Regions from separate parts of the Pseudomonas sp. B21-032 genome, predicted to be linked through region 1. Evidence: predicted binding sites of a transcription regulator. Region 1 holds the regulator's gene; each other region holds the start of a gene.
What was found. Region 1 encodes sigma-54, which starts transcription at its own class of promoters, with help from an activator protein. Its sites were predicted from a motif close to ANTGGCATNNANNTTGCTNT; they were not measured.

Region 1 (4,479 bases):
GTAAATGACCCAGGACCTGCTCCAGCGCGGCAAGGCCATCAAACTGGCGGTTTTTGACGTAGACGGCGTGCTCACCGACGGTCGCCTGTACTTCCTCGAAGATGGCAGCGAATTCAAGACCTTCAACACCCTCGACGGCCAGGGCATCAAGATGCTCATGAACTCGGGCGTGACCACGGCGATCATCAGCGGTCGCAAGACCCCGGTGGTCGAGCGCCGGGCAAAGAACCTCGGCATTCCTCACCTGTACCAGGGCCGGGAAGATAAACTGGTGGTATTGGACGAGCTTCTTGGCCAGCTCAACCTAAGCTATGAACAGGTCGCCTATCTGGGCGACGACCTGCCTGACCTGCCGGTGATTCGCCGGGTCGGCCTGGGCATGGCGGTGGCCAATGCTGCCGCGTTCGTCCGCGAGCACGCCCACGGGGTAACCCTGGCACGTGGCGGCGAAGGTGCAGCCCGCGAATTCTGCGAACTGATCCTGCAAGCCCAGGGCAACCTTGACGCGGCCAACGCCCATTACCTGTAGAGCGACACATGTTCAGTAAGAAAATCCGCAACATTGCGCTGTTCAGTGTGATCGCCGCCCTGCTGGTGGCGGTCGGCTACTGGAACATCAGCCCCGAGAGCTTCCTCGACAACAAGCCGGTTGCCGGGCCGGACCAGAGCGCCATCGACTATTACGCGGTGAACGCCCACAGCGTGCAGTTTTTGCCTGATGGCAAGATGCAGTACGAGATGACCGCCGACAAGGTCGAGCACCTCAAGGCCAGCGAAGTCACCCTGCTGACCAAGCCCGACCTGCAGATGTACCGCGGCACCACTTATCCGTGGCACGTGCAGAGCGAGCGCGGCGAGGTCAACCCCGACGGCAGCGAAGTCGAACTGATCGATTCGGTAAGGGTCGCCCGCACCGACGAAAAGAACCGCACCATGATCATTACCAGCAGCCGCATGACGGTATTCCCGCAGAAGCAATATGCGCAAACCGAGCAAGCCGTTAGAATCGACGGCGCCGGTGGCGTCACTACGGGCAATGGAATGAAAGCGTATTTGAAAGACGGCAGGATGGACCTGCTGTCCAACGTAAGAGGACAGTATGAGGCTCGTTAAAACCCTCCCCTTTTTGCTCAGCCTGAGCGCAGCACTGGGAAGCGCGAGCGCCTGGGCCCTGCCGAACGACCGTGACCAGCCAATCCGCATCCAGGCCGACCACGCTCAACTGGACGACAAAAAAGGCATCGCCACCTACACCGGTGACGTGATCATCACCCAGGGTTCGATGATGATCAAAGGCAACACCGTGACCATCACCCGTACCGCCGGTGGCGACATCGACGTGGTGACCTCGGTGGGCAACCTGGCCTACTTCGAGCAGCAGCAGAGCGCCGCCAAGCCAGACAAGATGCAGGGCTACGGCAAGACCATCCAGTACAATGCGCCGCAAAACCGCATCGTCCTGATCGACCGCGCCAAGGTCATCAACGAAGGCAACACCACCGAGGGCGAGAAAATCGTCTACGACACGGTGAAACAGATCGCTACCGCCGGTCGCGGTGGCAAAGTCACCGAGTCGCGTCCGCGTATCGACATGGTGATCCAGCCGAAGAAGAAGGCCGAGTAAATGGCAACCCTCAAAGCCCAGCACCTGGCCAAGAGCTACAAGAGCCGGCAAGTGGTCCGCGACGTCAGCCTGTCGATCGACAGTGGCCAGATCGTCGGCCTGCTCGGCCCTAACGGCGCCGGCAAGACCACCTGCTTCTACATGATCGTCGGCCTGGTCCAGGCCGACCAGGGCCGCGTCCTGATCGACGACCTCGATGTCAGCCACCAGCCCATGCACGGCCGCGCCCGCGCCGGTATCGGCTACCTGCCGCAGGAAGCCTCGATCTTCCGCAAGCTGTCGGTGGCCGACAACATCATGGCGATCCTCGAAACCCGCAAGGACCTGGACCGCGATGGCCGGCGCAAAGAGCTGGAAAGCCTGCTGCAGGAGTTCCACATCAGCCACATCCGCGACAACCTCGGCATGAGCCTCTCCGGTGGTGAACGCCGCCGCGTCGAGATTGCCCGCGCCCTGGCCACCGCGCCCAAGTTCATCCTGCTCGACGAACCCTTTGCCGGTGTCGACCCGATTTCGGTCGGCGACATCAAGCAGATCATCCACCACCTGAAGGCCAAGGGTATTGGCGTTCTGATCACCGACCACAACGTCCGTGAAACCCTGGATATCTGCGAAACCGCTTACATCGTCAACGATGGCCAACTGATCGCCGAAGGCGATGCAGAGACCATCCTGGCCAACGACCTGGTCAAAGAGGTTTACCTCGGCCATGAGTTCCGCCTGTAGGCTCAAGGTGTAAGGCGCTGCCGGAGCGCTCGTAAACAAGCCAGATAATGGCTTAATTGTTACGGCGCTCTAGGCAAACGCTGCAATTTCAGGCATATAATTTGCTTAAAGTTGGCGCTTCGGTGCCCTTGTAGTGGATGGCGCATGTGCGCCGGCAAATAAGGTGTTAAGCCCCTGCCATGAAACCATCGCTCGTCCTAAGAATGGGCCAGCAACTGACGATGACCCCGCAGTTGCAACAGGCCATACGTCTGCTCCAGCTTTCTACCCTGGACCTCCAGCAGGAAATCCAGGAAGCGCTGGAATCAAACCCGATGCTCGAGCGCCAGGAAGAAGGCGACGACTTCGACAACAGCGACCCGATGGCCGACAACGCCGAGAGCAAACCCGTCGCCGACGTTCAGGAAACCAGCTTCCAGGAGACCGCCCCAACGGTGGACAACCTCGAAGAGGGCGAGTGGAACGAGCGCATCCCCAACGAGTTGCCGGTCGACACCGCCTGGGAAGACATCTACCAGACCAGCGCCAGCAGCCTGCCCAGCAACGACGATGACGAGTGGGACTTCACCACCCGCACTTCGGCTGGCGAAAGCTTGCAGAGCCACCTGCTCTGGCAGCTCAACCTGGCACCGATGTCCGACACCGACCGGCTGATCGCCGTGACCCTGATCGACTGCATCAACAACCAGGGTTATCTCGACGAAACCCTGGAAGAAGTCTGCGAATCCTTCGACCCCGAGCTCGACATCGAGCTGGATGAAGTCGAAGCCGTGCTGCACCGTATCCAGCAATTCGAACCCGCCGGCATCGGCGCGCGCAACCTCAGCGAGTGCCTGTTGCTGCAACTGCGCCAGCTGCCGCCGCGTACCCCGTGGATGGCCGAAGCCCAGCGCCTGGTCAGCGACTACATCGACCTGCTCGGCGGCCGCGACTACAGCCAGCTGATGCGCCGCATGAAGCTCAAGGAAGACGAGCTGCGCCAGGTCATCGAACTGGTACAGAGCCTCAACCCGCGCCCGGGCTCGCAAATCGAGTCCAGCGAAGCCGAATACGTGGTGCCCGACGTGATCGTGCGCAAGGACAACGAGCGCTGGCTGGTCGAACTCAACCAGGAAGCGGTCCCGCGCCTGCGGGTCAACCCGCAGTACGCCGGTTTCGTCCGTCGCGCCGACACTAGCGCCGACAACACCTTCATGCGCAACCAGTTGCAGGAGGCGCGCTGGTTCATCAAGAGCCTGCAAAGCCGCAACGAAACCCTGATGAAGGTCGCCACCCAGATCGTCGAGCACCAGCGCGGCTTCCTCGATCACGGTGACGAGGCGATGAAGCCGCTGGTGCTGCACGACATCGCCGAAGCGGTGGGCATGCACGAGTCGACCATTTCCCGGGTAACCACGCAGAAATACATGCACACGCCGCGCGGAATTTACGAGCTGAAGTACTTTTTCTCCAGCCACGTCAGCACCTCCGAAGGCGGCGAATGCTCGTCCACGGCGATCCGCGCAATCATCAAGAAACTGGTTGCAGCGGAAAATCAGAAAAAGCCATTGAGTGACAGCAAGATCGCTGGTTTACTGGAGGCACAAGGCATCCAGGTAGCACGTCGCACCGTCGCCAAGTACCGCGAGTCCCTCGGCATCGCACCGTCGAGCGAGCGCAAGCGATTGATGTAACGGCTCCTGAGGTGTGCCACCGCAGTTCAGTGGCAGGCGCAATACCTGCCTCTTATGCACCGGCAACAAAGGAGAAGCTGTATGCAAGTCAATATCAGTGGACAGCATGTAGAAGTTACTCAGCCCCTGCGTGAGTACGTCGAGCAGAAATTGAAACGACTGGAGGGGCATTTCGACAAGATTACCAATGTGACGGTAATCATGAAGGTCGAGAAGCTGCAGCAGAAGATTGAAGCGACGCTGTTCATTCCCGGCGGCGAAGTGGTTGCAAATGCCGAACACCAAGACATGTATGCAGCGATCGACGCCTTGACCGACAAGCTCGACCGCCAACTGAAAAAACACAAGGAAAAACAGCAAAGCCTGCTGCAAGGTGCAGCGGCCCGCTGATCCCCCTCATCCATGATCCGACTTGAAACCATCCTGACCCCCGGCCGTTCCCTTGTGAACGTGCCG
Region 2 (4,479 bases), 590 kb from region 1:
CGTCGGCAAACGAGCCGGTACCCGAATAGGTGATGCGCGCATCGGCAACACGGGTAGAAGGCACGGTGTTGTCGGTGGCGATGTCATCGGCACGGATCATCCCGGCGATACGTACCAGCTCATCACCGGTGTTGAGGGTCAGCCACTTCTCGCCGCGCACGGCAATGATGCCGTTGGGCAACACGTCGGCCACGGTGACAGTGATCGAGCCGGTCAGGGTATTGCCCTGAGCCGCCTTGCTGTCGCCCTTGGTTGCACGGTCGCCGCTGTAGCCGGCACTGAGGCTCAGATCGCCATCACCAAATGGATTATTGGTGGTCAAGCCACCGCCAAACAACGAGGTCAGGCCGATATCGGCCTTGCTGTTCTTGGCAATCTGCGAGTTGGCGTTCTTGCTCGCCTGGGTGCGCTCGTTGAGGGTAATGGTGATGATGTCACCCACCCTGAAAGCCTTGCGGTCGCTGTACAGGTTCTGGTCGAAACCGGCCTGGTAGATCGAGCCGTTGTTGGCCGCCGCCGGCAATGGCGTGCGCGGCAATACCGGCGCGTAGTAAGGATCGTTGGGCTTGGGCGTCGGCGCGACGCAGCCGGCCAGCAAGGCGATCCCACTCAGGGCAAGCACGGATAACAAACGACTCATGACTCTGACCTCACGGTGTAACAGGCGCCGTTCAAGCGACCTCGAAGACTTCACTTACAGGTTCTGGGTAACGTACGAGAGCATCTGGTCGGCAGTGGAAATGACCTTGGAGTTCATTTCGTAGGCCCGCTGGGTGGTGATCATGTTGACCAGCTCTTCAACGGTGCTGACGTTGGAGTTTTCCAGGGTTTGCTGCTGCATCACGCCAAAACCGTTGAGGCCCGGGGTACCGATCTGCGGCGCGCCGCTGGCGGCGGTTTCCAGGAACAGGTTGCCGCCCATGGCCTGCAGGCCGGCCGGGTTGATGAAGTCGGCGGTCTGGATGTTGCCGATGATCTGCGCCGCCGGGTTGCCGGCAGTGGTGATCGACACGGTGCCATCCTGGCCAACGGTGAAGGTCTGCGCCTCTGGCGGCACGACAATCGCAGGCTCCAGGGCAAAGCCGTTGGCGGTGACGATCTGGCCGTCGGAGTTCAGGTGGAAGGTACCGTCGCGGGTGTACGAAACCGTGCCGTCCGGCTGCAGGATCTGGAAGAAGCCACGACCGTTGACCGCCATGTCCAGCGGGTTCTCGGTGGTCTGCAGGCTGCCGGTGCTGAAGTTTTTCTGGGTGCCGACAATGCGCACACCGGTACCCACTTGCAGACCCGACGGCAGCTCGCTGTCCTGGGTCGACTGGGCGCCTGGCTGACGCTTGATCTGGTAGAGCAGGTCCTGAAACTCGGCGCGATCACGCTTGAAGCCGGTGGTCGAGACGTTGGCCAGGTTGTTGGAAATGGTCGTCAGGTTGGTGTCCTGGGCGGACAAACCGGTTTTACTGACCCAAAGAGCCGGAAGCATGCTGTTCTCCTCGCGCGCCTGTTTTACGGCGCTACGTCTGTGTAATTAGCCGATCTGCAAAACCCGAGCCATGGCTTCGTCGCCTTCCTTGGCCGTGGTCATCATCTTGATGTGCAGTTCGAATTGACGGGACAGCGCCAGCACCGAAGTCATTTCCTCGACCGCATTGACGTTGCTTGACTCCAGGAAACCGGAAACCACCTGGACGTTGGCGTCGGCAGGTGCGGGCTGGCCGCTCTTGGTGTGGATCATGCCGTCCAGGCCCTTGGTCATGGTCTTGAGGTCCGGATTGACCAGCTTGATGCGGTCGACCTCGGCCATGACCCGCGGGCCTTCGCCCATGGCGCGGATGCTGATGGTGCCATCCTGGCCGATCTCGACCTTCTGCTCTGGCGGCACGGCAATCGGCCCGCCATTGCCCATCACCGGCATGCCGTTGCCGGCGCGCAGCACACCCAGGCCGTCGATGTTGAGGCTGGCGGTGCGCACATAGGCTTCACTGCCATCCGGGGCCTGCACGGCGATGAAGCCGTCACCGCCGATGGCGATGTCCAGGTCACGGCCGGTCTCCTGCATCGAGCCCGGGCTGAAATCGGTGGCCGGGCGCTCGGTCATGGCGTAGGCCCGCGCCGGAAAGCTGTCACCAAACACCGGCATCGAACGCGCCTGCTCCAGGTCGCGCTGAAAACCGCTGGTGGAAATGTTCGCCAGGTTGTTGGCATGGGCCTTTTGCGCCAGCGCATTCTGGCTGGCGCCGGTCATGGCCACGTATAGCATCTTGTCCACAGTCATCCTCCGCTGCGCTGGCGAACACTTGCCGTCCGCCGCTGCTCTGCAGTGCCTGTAGCAAGTTTCAAACCAACTTTTGCAAAAGACCCAAAAGCCCAATAGAACAAGGGTTTCAGCGCTGCGCGAAGACTCGCATGGAGAAAGCGCCGTCGAAATTACGGCGCCGGTTTGCCGCTAGCGGCAAGCTTAGTACTCGCGGCAGGCCGCGTTATTGAAAGGACCGGCAAAACGCTTCCAGCCCTCGCCCGGGGAAAACTGCGCGCACACCAGACGCCCGGTGACCTGGCTTTCCCAGCGATACCAGGGCGCGGCATCGGCCCAGACCTGGCTCATCAACAGCACGGCAAGCAGCGCCAGCAGCCATCGCTGCAACATGATCGATACCCCTGAAATACAAGACCCCTTCCGAGAAAGGGGTCTGTTTATACCAACTACCTTACACCCGCATCAGGCCATCTGGATGATGGTCTGCATGATGGTGCTCTGGGTCGAGATGGTCTTGGCGTTAGCCTGGTAGTTGCTCTGCGCCTTGATCAGCTCGACCAGCTCGTTGGTCAGGTTGACGTTGGACGCCTCCAGCGAGTTGGAAGCGATGGCGCCCAGGGTACCGGTTTTCGGTGCATCGATACCCGGGATACCCGAGGAGTAGGTTTCGGTCCAGCGAGTACCACCCATAGGCTGCAGGCCTTGCTCGTTGGCGAAACTGGCAATCGCGACCTGGCCGATGGCGCGCGACTGCTGGTTGCTGAAGCTTGCGAACATCACGCCGCTGGAGTCGATGCTCAGGCTCGACAGGATACCGGTAGCGTAACCGTCCTGGCTTTGCGACAGGCGCGTGGTCGGGGTGTTGTACGAGGTGGTGTCGGTCATGTCGATGGCGATACCGCCAGCATTGGCAGCCGAACCGTTGGAACCCCAGACCGGTGGCTTGGCACTGGCGTTGGTCACCTCGGCAGGAATCCAGCCGGTCAGCTTGAAGACCTTGTTGACCACTTCGTAGCCCGAGCCCGCAGCGCCGGCAGTCATGCTCTTGACGCTACCGTCGGAGTTGAACACGATGGTGCCTTCCAGCGCCTTTGGCGGCTCTTCGGCAGGGTTCAGCGGGTTGCGGCCATCGATCAGGGTGTACGACTTCCAGGTATTGGTCCCGGTCTTGACGTAGTACTGATCCATGACGTGCTCGTTACCCTGGCTGTCGTAGATCTTGGTGGCGAAGGTCTTGTTCCAGCTGTTTTCGTCGGTCGGACTGAAGGTGGTGGTCGCCGGAATGACCTTGTCCGACGAGTTCAGGTTCAGGCCCTGATCGATCGCGGTGGTGCTCTTTGGCGCCAGCGCCGAGGTATCGATCTTAAGGTCAGTCAGCACGCCATTGATGATCTTGCCGTTTTCATCAACGCCGTAGCCGCGCAGGCGCAGGCCGTCAGCAGTGACGACATAGTTGTCCTTGTTGGTCTGGAAGGCACCGGCACGGGTGTAGCTGAGTGCGCCGTTGTCGCTGAGCACGAAGAAGCCCTGACCCTGGATACCCATGTCCAGCACGTTGCCGGTGTTGGTGATATCGCCATTGGTGAACTGCTGCGATACCGCCGCCAGGCGCACACCGTTACCGATGTTGTTGGTACCGACGCCGAGCTTGTTGGCCGAGTAGACGTCGGCGAATTCTGCGCGCGACGATTTGAAACCGGTGGTGGCGACGTTGGCGATGTTGTTGCCGGTCACGTCCAGTTGCTTGTTGGCTGCATAGAGACCGCTAAGGCCGATATTGAATGACATCTTTCACTCCTTGTGCCGCGTTAGCCGGCTCTATATACCGATGGTTTGGACTTTGGACAGGGCGATACTGCCCAGGCCGGCGAGATTGAGCATCATCTCGCCGCCAGTCTGACTGATGGTGACGCTGCTGACGGTGGCCGGCAGCATGGTGTACATGTCCAGCTGCTTGCCTTCGACGGTGGTCTTGGCGGCAAAGGTGTAGGTACCCGGGTCGACTTTCTCGCCCTTGTCGTTGGTACCGTCCCAGACGAAAGCGGCATTGCCAGCCTTCTGCGCCCCCATGTCGATGGTCTTGACCAGCTTGCCATCCTTGTCGGTAATGGTGACGGTGGCATTGCTGAGCGCCTGCGGGACCACCACCGAACCGTTGAAGCTCTTGGTGGTGTCGACCACGGCCTTGTCGGTCTGGGCGATCACCGAGCGACCGACCAGCGACG
Region 3 (4,479 bases), 2.7 Mb from region 1:
AATGACGACAGCGCGCGCAGCAAGGCGCTCCATTGGTAATAACCGCGCGCCGAGCTGTCGCTGACCGCCTCGGCCTCGTCGCCAAGCATCTCGTAGCGGGCATCGAGCAGGCGCAGGGTGTTGTCGGCGCGCTCGATGAAGGTGCCCAGGCGGATGAAGCGAAAGGCGTCGTTGCGCATGATGGTGCCGTAAGTGGCGCCACGGAACAGGTGCGAGCGTTCCTTGATCCACTCACAGAAACGGCTCATGCCATAGCGGCCCAGGCCTTGCTCGGCGATGCCACGAATTTCCAGCCAGGTGGCGTTGATGTTTTCCCACATGTCGGCGGTGATCCGCCCACGTACCGCATGGGCACTGGCCCGCGCGGCACCCAGGCAGCTGTAAATGCTCGCCGGGTTTTCCGGGTCGAGGGCGAAGAAGTGCAGCAGGCGTTCGGCATGCAGCTGGCCATGGCGCTCGAGGTAGTCGTCGAGGGTACCGGTGATCAGCAGCGGCATGGCCATTTCATCCAGACCGTCGCCGCGCCCGTCTTGCGGCATCAGCGACAGCGAATAACTGACATCGAGCATCCGCGCGAGGTTTTCCGCCCGTTCCAGGTAACGCGACATCCAGTACAAATCAGAGGCAGTTCTACTCAGCATGACTTAATCCTCGACCACCCAGGTGTCCTTGGTACCGCCGCCCTGGGACGAGTTGACCACCAGCGAGCCCTCGCGCAGCGCGACCCGGGTCAGGCCGCCTGGCACCACCCGGGTCTCGCGCCCGGACAGCACGAACGGGCGCAGGTCGATATGCCGCGGGGCGATGCCGTTTTCGACAAAGGTCGGGCAGGTCGACAGCGACAGCGTCGGCTGGGCGATATAGGCCGCTGGCCGGGCCTTGATCCGGGCGGCGAACGCCTCGATCTCGGCACGGCTGGCCGCCGGCCCGACCAGCATGCCGTAGCCGCCGGAACCCTGGGTTTCCTTGACCACCAGCTGCGGCAGGTGCGCCAGCACGTGGGACAGTTCTTCAGGCTTGCGGCACTGCCAGGTCGGCACGTTCTTGAGGATCGGCTCCTCGTCGAGGTAGAAGCGGATCATGTCGGTGACATAGGGGTAAATCGACTTGTCGTCGGCCACCCCGGTGCCAATGGCATTGGCCAGCACCACGTTGCCGCAGCGATAAGCCGCCAGCAGCCCGGGCACACCGAGCATCGAATCGGGGTTGAAGGCCAGCGGGTCGAGGAAGGCATCGTCCAGGCGCCGGTAGATCACATCGACCGCCTTGGGGCCGTCGGTGGTGCGCATGAATACCCGCTCGTCACGCACGAACAAATCGGCGCCCTCGACAAGCTCGACACCCATCTCGCGGGCGAGGAAGGCGTGCTCGAAGAAGGCGCTGTTGAAACGCCCGGGCGTCAATACCACCACGCTGGGATTGTCCAGCGGGCTTGAGCTCTTGAGGGTATCGAGCAACAGGTTGGGGTAATGATCGATCGGCGCGATGCGCTGGGCCGCGAACAGCTCGGGGAACAGGCGCATCATCATCTTGCGGTCTTCGAGCATGTAGCTGACGCCGCTGGGGGTGCGCAGGTTGTCTTCGAGCACGTAGTAACTGCCATCACTGTCGCGCACCAGGTCGACCCCGGAAATGTGCGAATAGATGTCGCGGTGCAGGTCCAGGCCCTGCATCGCCAGTTGGTACTGCTCGTTGGCCAGCACCTGCTCGGCCGGAATGATCCCGGCGCGAATAATGCGCTGGTCGTGGTACAGGTCGGCTAGAAACAGGTTCAGCGCCTTGACCCGCTGAATGCAGCCCCGCTCGACCACCCGCCATTCGCTGGCCGGGATGCTGCGCGGGATGGTATCGAAGGGAATCAGGCGCTCGGTGCCCTGCTCGTCGCCATAGAGGGTGAAGGTGATGCCGGCGCGGTGAAACAGCAGGTCGGCTTCACGTCGACGCTGGGCCAGCAGCTCTGGCGGGGTTTCGGCCAGCCAGCGGGCAAATTCCCGGTAGTGCGGACGGACCTGGCCGTCAGCGGCGTACATTTCGTCATAAAAGGTGCGGATCATGCCGAACTCCTTGTCACCCGTGCACCGGAGCCATCGCAAGCCCCGTGCCAGCGGCACAATTCCTTGTTATTCAGTATGTTGCGTTTTAAACGAAGAGCGGTCGCACCAGATCTGTGCAACCGCTGCGCTCGCTTTGACGGCGGCGCCTCATTGCGAAGCGCCGCGCTTGCTTGCCGGTCAAGCCAGTTGACGTTCCTGCTTGACGCCCCAGCCTTCTATTTCTCCGCCCAGCGGGGCGATCACCGCCTCGAAATCCTGTTCGAATTCGCCGATACCGCCATAGGTTGCAAACATCACCTTGCTCAGCTCCAGGTGCCAGGCGCCATCATCGCGCTCGTGGACCTGGGCACTGAGTGATTCGCCGCGAAACTTACCTGCCGCTCGCCGCGCCCGTGCCTCGTCCGGAAAGACCGCATAAAACTCGATGGGATGAATCTGCGCGAAGTTGAACCCCCCTTCTTTCATCCGACGCAAGACCGTGCTGCTGATGTCCTCGTATTGGCTGCTCATGAATCGTCCTCCTCATTACCGATGGATAGACTTTCAGTGCAAAACGCACCTGCCCGCCACACAAGCCGTGCGGGGGCAATTCGAGCTGTTGCGTGACGTGGATCGGCAAGCCCGGACAATCAGAAAAAATCGCCCGACCTTGTCTGCAGCGTAGCGCCTGATTGCCCAGCGTGCCAGCCGGCATGCGGGTTCAAGGCCCTTCAGTGATGGCAGTGATCTCCACCCCGTTCTGCTCCTTCAGCCATTTGGCCGTTGGCGAGGTTTCGCGGTCCTGGAAATCATTGAGGTCCAGCTCGCCCAGGACCGGATACAAATGGGAGCGAATCAGCCGCGCCGCCTCTTCGGTACTCGGCTCAAGCTCTGCGCTGAGCGGCAGCGAGGTACGCTCGCCCTTCTGGTCAACGAAGGTAATGACCCATGCTTTCATTGGACTCTCCTCTGTACAGATGTTCAGGGTGAATCGGGCTTACCTTCCGTTGACCTCGATACAGCGGTGGTTGTTCAGTCTTCTTGCGGCTCGAAGCGATGAGCGCCTGGCAGCGCGCGTATGCTTTGCAGCGTGCGTAGAAAATCGTCCCTGGAAGGCTCGAACTGCAGCGGCGGCTCGGAGTGTTCATCGGTCACTCCCAGCACCACAGTGGGCTGGTAGCCGGAGCCCAAGGCGCCGGCGACCATCCTGAACGTTTCTGTGGCCGCCGGCTTCAAACTGTCAGGCTCATAGACGCGAAAGCGTGCACCGCCGAACCTGCCCTTGGCGGCGCCGATCCGCACGCTTGAGGGCCCGAACTTATCGACGCTGATCTGCAGCGGAAACGGGTTGGCAATCAGTCGATCCAGCAGCATCGGCACCATCTCGACGGCCTTGTCACTGTCACTGCTCATGCCCAGGCGGTGCAACAGGTTCGGGTTGTCTGCGGGGTTGAGGCCCAAGGTGATGGCATGGCGCGGCGTGCCATCATCGGCAATGAAGCCGAAGGGCACACAGAAGCCGTTGTCCTGGGGAATTTCGTATTGCTTGCGGATGCGGAACGCGGCCAGCACTGCGCGCGCCCTGGGCTCCAGCCGGGCCAGCGCCGCGGTGTCTGTCGCGGTATTGGCGCCACTGTAGAATTTGAATCGGTAGATGCGTTGATCGCGCCACAGGTAGGCAGTCAGATTGCCTTCATACCAGTTTGCAGAGGCGTCCGGCACACCCAGCTCGATAAAGCGCTCATGCTCGTACTCTACATCGGTCGGCCATTGCGCCTGCTCCTCGAAGAAAGCATCGCGCTCGACCTGCAGCTTCGCCACCGACCGCCCCTCGCCAGTAAATTGCTTGATCATGTCGTCAAGCACCACCAGTTGCGAAGTCACATAGCCTATGCGCTGGAGCTTTTCACGCAAGTCGTAGTACTTATCACTCAGGGCCCTGTAGCGCGTTTCGTCGTCACGGCTCGCAGAGATGGCGACATCCAGCGCCTCCATCTGCGCCTTCACCACCCGCTCCTGCGCCGGGCCACGGGTGAGGCCCTGCACATAGCGGATCTGTTCGTAGAGTGCACGGGTGGTCAACGGGCTGACCTCAATGTCGACCAGAAAGGGCAGCTCGCCGGTCAACCCTTCGCCGTAGGCAATCTGCTTGTCCCCAGGGGTGATTGTGGGAGTGGGGAGCTCGAAATTGTAGTACTGCCAGTAGCCACTGGAAGTGTGCCAGGCAATGTCCTTGGGCACATCGAACTGCACCCGGCCCATGCATTCGGTACGCCAGCCGGGGGGCGTCTGGTAATCCGCCGGTGCAACATCGGCCAGCGCCAACAGTGAATGGCACAGGCCGGCAAACAATACGAACACGCGCACGCAAAAATCCTTTTTTGATGGGCGCCGTTGCAGCCCCCGCTTCCTCAAGCGCGCGATTTGAGCATCCATGACCCAGAAA
Region 4 (4,479 bases), 2.5 Mb from region 1:
CAGTTGGGCGCCGAACAGGTCGATGCGCTGGCCGCCGGTGATCTTGGTGTAGAGGTCGTACTTTTTCGCCACTTCGCCGATGACGATCAGCTTCTCGGGGGTGATCTCGCCGCCGGGAATCCGCGGCACCACCGAGTAGGTGCCGTTCTTCTGCATATTGGCCATGAAGGTGTCGTTGGTGTCCTGCAGCGGCACCAGCGAAGGCTCCATGATCGGCTGGTTCCAGCACGAGGCGAGGATCGAGCCGACCGTGGGTTTGCAGATATCGCAGCCGACGTGCCCGCGTCCATGCTTGGCGAGCATCTCGTCGAAACTGACAATGCCTTCGACCCGCACCAGCGCGTAGAGCTCCTGGCGGGTGTAGGCGAAGTGTTCGCACAGGCTCTTGTCGACGCTGACGCCGCGGGCGATCAATTCATGCTCGAAGACCTGCTTGAGCAGCGCCGCACAACCACCGCAACCGGTGCAGGCCTTGGTCTGCTGCTTGAGCTGGCCAAGCTCGCCGCAGCCACTGTCGATGGCGGCGCAGATCGCGCCCTTGCTGACGTTATGGCAGGAGCAGATAGTCGCGCTGGCGGGCAAGGCATCAGCGCCCAGTGCCGGCGCGCCGACCGACTGCGGCAGGATCAGCGCGGCCGGATCGGCGGGCAGGGCAATGCTGTTCTGCACGAATTGCAGCAGGGTGTCGTAATAGCTGTTGTCGCCAACCAGCACCGCGCCGATCACCCGTTTGCCACTGCCATCGACCACCAGCCGGCGGTAGGCCGACGCCGCTTCGTCGATAAAGCGATAGCTGCGCGCACCCGGGGTCACGCCGTGGGCATCACCAATGGAGCCTACATCGACGCCGAGCAGTTTGAGCTTGGTCGACATGTCGGCCCCGGTAAAACTGCCCGCGTCTTCACCGGCCAGAGTCGCCGCCACTGTACGCGCCATGCTGTAGCCCGGCGCCACCAGGCCGAACACGCTGCCGTTCCACGACGCGCATTCGCCGATGGCGAAGATCCGTGGGTCGCTGCTGCGGCACGCGCTGTCGATCACCACACCGCCGCGTTGGGCGATTTCCAGGCCACTGCTGCGGCCCAGGGCATCCTGCGGGCGGATACCGGCGGAGAACACGACAAGGTCGGTTTCAAGGAACTCGCCGCCCTCGAAGTTCATCCGGTAGCGATAGTCTTCACCGGCAACGATGGCCTGGGTCGCCCGCGACAGGTGCACGCCAACCCCCAGGGCTTCGATCTGCGCCCGCAAGGCCGCGCCGCCCTCGCCATCCAGTTGCACCGGCATAAGGCGCGGGGCGAACTCCACCACATGAGCTTCCAGGCCCAGCGACTTCAAGGCATTGGCCGCTTCCAGGCCGAGCAGGCCGCCACCGACCACCACCCCACGGCGAGCGCTGGCGGCCGCGGTGCGGATCGCATCGAGATCATCAAGGGTGCGATAGACCAGCCGCGCCGCCCCTTGCGAGCCTTCAATCGGCGGCACGAACGGATAGGAGCCGGTGGCCAGCACCAGTTGATCGTAAGGGTAGCGCCCGGCGCAGGTGACTACCTCGCAGCGTTCGCGGTCGATCTCCAGCACCGGCTCGCCCAGGTGCAAGTCAATGCCGTGCCGGGTGTACAAGCCTGCCTCGCCCAGGGCCAGGGTTTCGGCATCGCTGCCACTGAAGTATTCCGACAGGTGCACGCGGTCGTAGGCGCGCTGGCGCTCTTCACCGAACACCCGCACCTGGAAACGGCCCAGGGCACCGCGTTGGATCAGTTGCTCGACGCAGTGATGACCGACCATGCCGTTGCCGACGATGATCAGCTGTTGCCGCGCTTCGATGCTGGTAAACCCATTCATACCCGTTCCTCACTCAAGGCCAATCACGCTGGCTTTGCTGCTGGGGGCCAACCCCGAAAAACAAAAAAAGGCGCCTGGAGCCGAAGCTCCAGGCGCCTTTGCCTGGTCGTTTTTGTAGTCCCGGTTGCGAATCGCCATTGACCCGCGAGGACGTTGTAAATCTGTAAAAGCAGGGAGCGTGCCAACTGCCAAAGCCTTTGAAACCGAGGCTTGTGCGCGATCCACTGGCGCCGTTATCGACCCAGACTGGTGCAGCGCTCCCCCTTATGGGGCACTTCAATACACGTCACGCAGGTAACGCTTGGCGCGATTGAGTTCGCTGACATAAGCCTCGGCCCGTTCCACACTCATGCCACCGTGCTGCTGCACCAGTTGCTTGAGCGCCGTATCAACATCGCGGGCCATGCGCCCGGCATCGCCACAGATATAGAAGTGCGCGCCCTCCTCCAGCCAGCGCCACAGCTCGGCACCCTGTTCGAGCATGCGCTGCTGCACGTAGATCTTCTGCGCCTGGTCGCGCGAGAAGGCGGTGTCCAGGCGGGTCAGGTGACCGTCGCGCTGCCAGGCCAGCAACTCGTCGCGGTAGTAGAAATCGGTGGCCGCCTGCTGCTCGCCGAACAGCAGCCAGTTGCGACCGCGGGCCCCTTCGGCCTGACGTTCCTGCAGGAACGCGCGAAACGGCGCCACACCGGTGCCGGGGCCGACCATGATCACCGGCGCCGTGCTGTCGCCGGGCAGGCGAAAGTGCGTGGTCGGCTGCGCGAATATCTCGACCCGGCCAGGCTCGCTGCGGTCGGCCAGGTAGGTCGAGCACACGCCCTTGCGCTGGCCGTAACGGACAGTGGAAACCGTCAGGTGCACTTGATCCGGATGCAGCTTCTGGCTTGAGCTGATCGAGTACAGCCGCGGCTGCATGGGTTTGAGCAGGTCGAGCCAAGCCTGCAGGCTCAGTTGGGGCTTGCACGCATGCACCAGGTCGATCAGTTGCTTGCCCCACAGCCAGTCCTTGAGCGCAGCCTTGTTGTGCGGCTCAAGCAATGCGCGCAGTTGCGCATCACCCGGGGCGAAAGCCTCGAGCAACTGCGGGGTAATGCGGGCGATCTCCAGGTGCTCAAGCAATGCCTCGGCCAAGGGCATGTCGGCCTGGCCTTTGAGGCTGACACAGTGTCCGCCATCGAAGCGGGTGGCGGTCAGTAGCTCATCGACCAGCGCCGGACAGTTGCGCGGCCATACACCCAAGGCGTCGCCGGCGTGATAGGTGAACCCGCTGTCGCCCAGATCGAACACCAGTTGCCGGGTTTCCTTGACCGCGCCAGGGCCGTTAAGCAGGCGGTTGCCGACCAGGGTGGCTGGCAACGGCCGGGTCTTGCTGAAACCGCTGGCCGTTGGCGTTGGCGCTTCGAGCAGCAGTTCGCCGTGGCCCAGTTTGCCCAGCAGTGCCTGCAGCCATTGCCCCGTCGATTCATGCAAATCGCCCTCGCAATCGACCCGTTCCAGCAAGCGCTTGGCGCCCAGTTCGGCCAGGCGCTGATCGAGCTTGCGACCAAAGCCGCAGAACTGCTCGTAGCTGGAATCCCCCAGGGCCAATACCGCATAAGGCACGCCGACGCAGCGCTGGGCATGCTCGCCATGCAGGCCGCGCCAGAACGCCGCACCGCTGTCCGGCGCATCGCCGTCGCCGAAGGTACTGGCGATCAGCAGCAGGCTGGCGGGGCGGTCCAGTTGCTCCAGGGCCAGGTCTTGCATGCAACTCAACTGCACCGGCAAGCCGACCTGGCGCAGGCGTGCGGCGCACTGCTCGGCCAGGGCCTGACTGTTGCCGGTCTGCGAGGCCCAGAGCAGCAGGTGCTGGCCCTGCACGGCAATGGCTTGATGATCGATCTGGGTGGCGTTGATGCGCTCGCCGGCAACCCGGCTCAGGGCCACCGCGCAGTACTTGAAGGCCGGTTGCAGCGACAGCGGATCGACCGCGTCGCTGGTGACGGCATTGATCGCCAGGTTCTCGCCATAAACGTCGTTCCAGTGAAACGGCGCAAAGCAGTTGCCCGGCAGCACCCGAGCGGTAATCCGTGCCGGCAGCAGCGCCTGCCCGCGTCGGGAGCGGATCTGCACCTGATCCTTGTCAGCGATGCACAGGCGCTCGGCATCGTCCGGGTGAATCTCTACGAACGGCCCGGGGTCGAGCTTGTTCAGCGCCGCCACCTTGCCGGTCTTGGTCAGGGTGTGCCACTGATGCTGGACCCGGCCAGTGTTGAGCACCAGCGGAAATTCGGCGTCCGGCAGCTCGGCGGCGGGCAGCCAGGGCCGGGCGAAAAAGCGTGCCTTGCCGCTGCGAGTGGGGAAGGCAATGGCCGGTACTTCGCCTTGGCCGTCGTGGCGCAGGGCCTGGCTGACGCCGTCGTTGCGATAGCGCAACGGGCTGCGGTCATTGTTGCGCCCGGGCTCGCACGGCCACTGCCGCGGCGCCTCACGCAAACCGGCGTAGCTGACGCCGCGCACATCGTAACCGGTGGCCGGGTTCCAGGCCTGGCGCAGCTCGTCGAACACCGCTTCGGCATTGGCGTAACTGAAGGCCTCGGCGTAACCCATGGCGCAAGCGATTCGGGCGATGATCTGCCAGTCGGGCAGGCTCTC

Region 2: a site for sigma-54 is predicted at 2,324-2,343, ahead of LOY54_RS07715 (flagellar basal body rod protein FlgF). Genes of this name have one in related genera too.
Region 3: a site for sigma-54 is predicted at 2,087-2,106, ahead of LOY54_RS19860 (circularly permuted type 2 ATP-grasp protein). Genes of this name have one in related genera too.
Region 4: a site for sigma-54 is predicted at 2,012-2,031, ahead of nirB (nitrite reductase large subunit NirB). Genes of this name have one in related genera too.

The regions. Positions count from the first base shown of each region.
Region 1 is NZ_CP087180.1:1,076,114-1,080,592, reverse strand. Features, by position in the region: gene LOY54_RS04915 (KpsF/GutQ family sugar-phosphate isomerase) at 1-4, shown strand, start outside; gene LOY54_RS04910 (HAD family hydrolase) at 5-529, shown strand; gene lptC (LPS export ABC transporter periplasmic protein LptC) at 538-1,113, shown strand; gene lptA (lipopolysaccharide transport periplasmic protein LptA) at 1,100-1,624, shown strand; gene lptB (LPS export ABC transporter ATP-binding protein) at 1,625-2,350, shown strand; gene LOY54_RS04890 (RNA polymerase factor sigma-54) at 2,530-4,023, shown strand; gene hpf (ribosome hibernation-promoting factor, HPF/YfiA family) at 4,105-4,413, shown strand; gene ptsN (PTS IIA-like nitrogen regulatory protein PtsN) at 4,426-4,479, shown strand, end outside.
Region 2 is NZ_CP087180.1:1,661,316-1,665,794, reverse strand. Features, by position in the region: gene flgH (flagellar basal body L-ring protein FlgH) at 1-640, opposite strand, end outside; gene flgG (flagellar basal-body rod protein FlgG) at 695-1,480, opposite strand; gene LOY54_RS07715 (flagellar basal body rod protein FlgF) at 1,526-2,266, opposite strand; gene LOY54_RS07710 (hypothetical protein) at 2,456-2,644, opposite strand; gene flgE (flagellar hook protein FlgE) at 2,717-4,042, opposite strand; gene flgD (flagellar hook assembly protein FlgD) at 4,073-4,479, opposite strand, start outside.
Region 3 is NZ_CP087180.1:4,314,175-4,318,653, forward strand. Features, by position in the region: gene LOY54_RS19855 (alpha-E domain-containing protein) at 1-641, opposite strand, end outside; gene LOY54_RS19860 (circularly permuted type 2 ATP-grasp protein) at 645-2,054, opposite strand; gene LOY54_RS19865 (ribonuclease E inhibitor RraB) at 2,232-2,564, opposite strand; gene LOY54_RS19870 (hypothetical protein) at 2,755-2,991, opposite strand; gene LOY54_RS19875 (hypothetical protein) at 3,066-4,400, opposite strand.
Region 4 is NZ_CP087180.1:4,449,026-4,453,504, forward strand. Features, by position in the region: gene nirB (nitrite reductase large subunit NirB) at 1-1,845, opposite strand, end outside; gene LOY54_RS20515 (bifunctional nitrate reductase/sulfite reductase flavoprotein subunit alpha) at 2,122-4,479, opposite strand, start outside.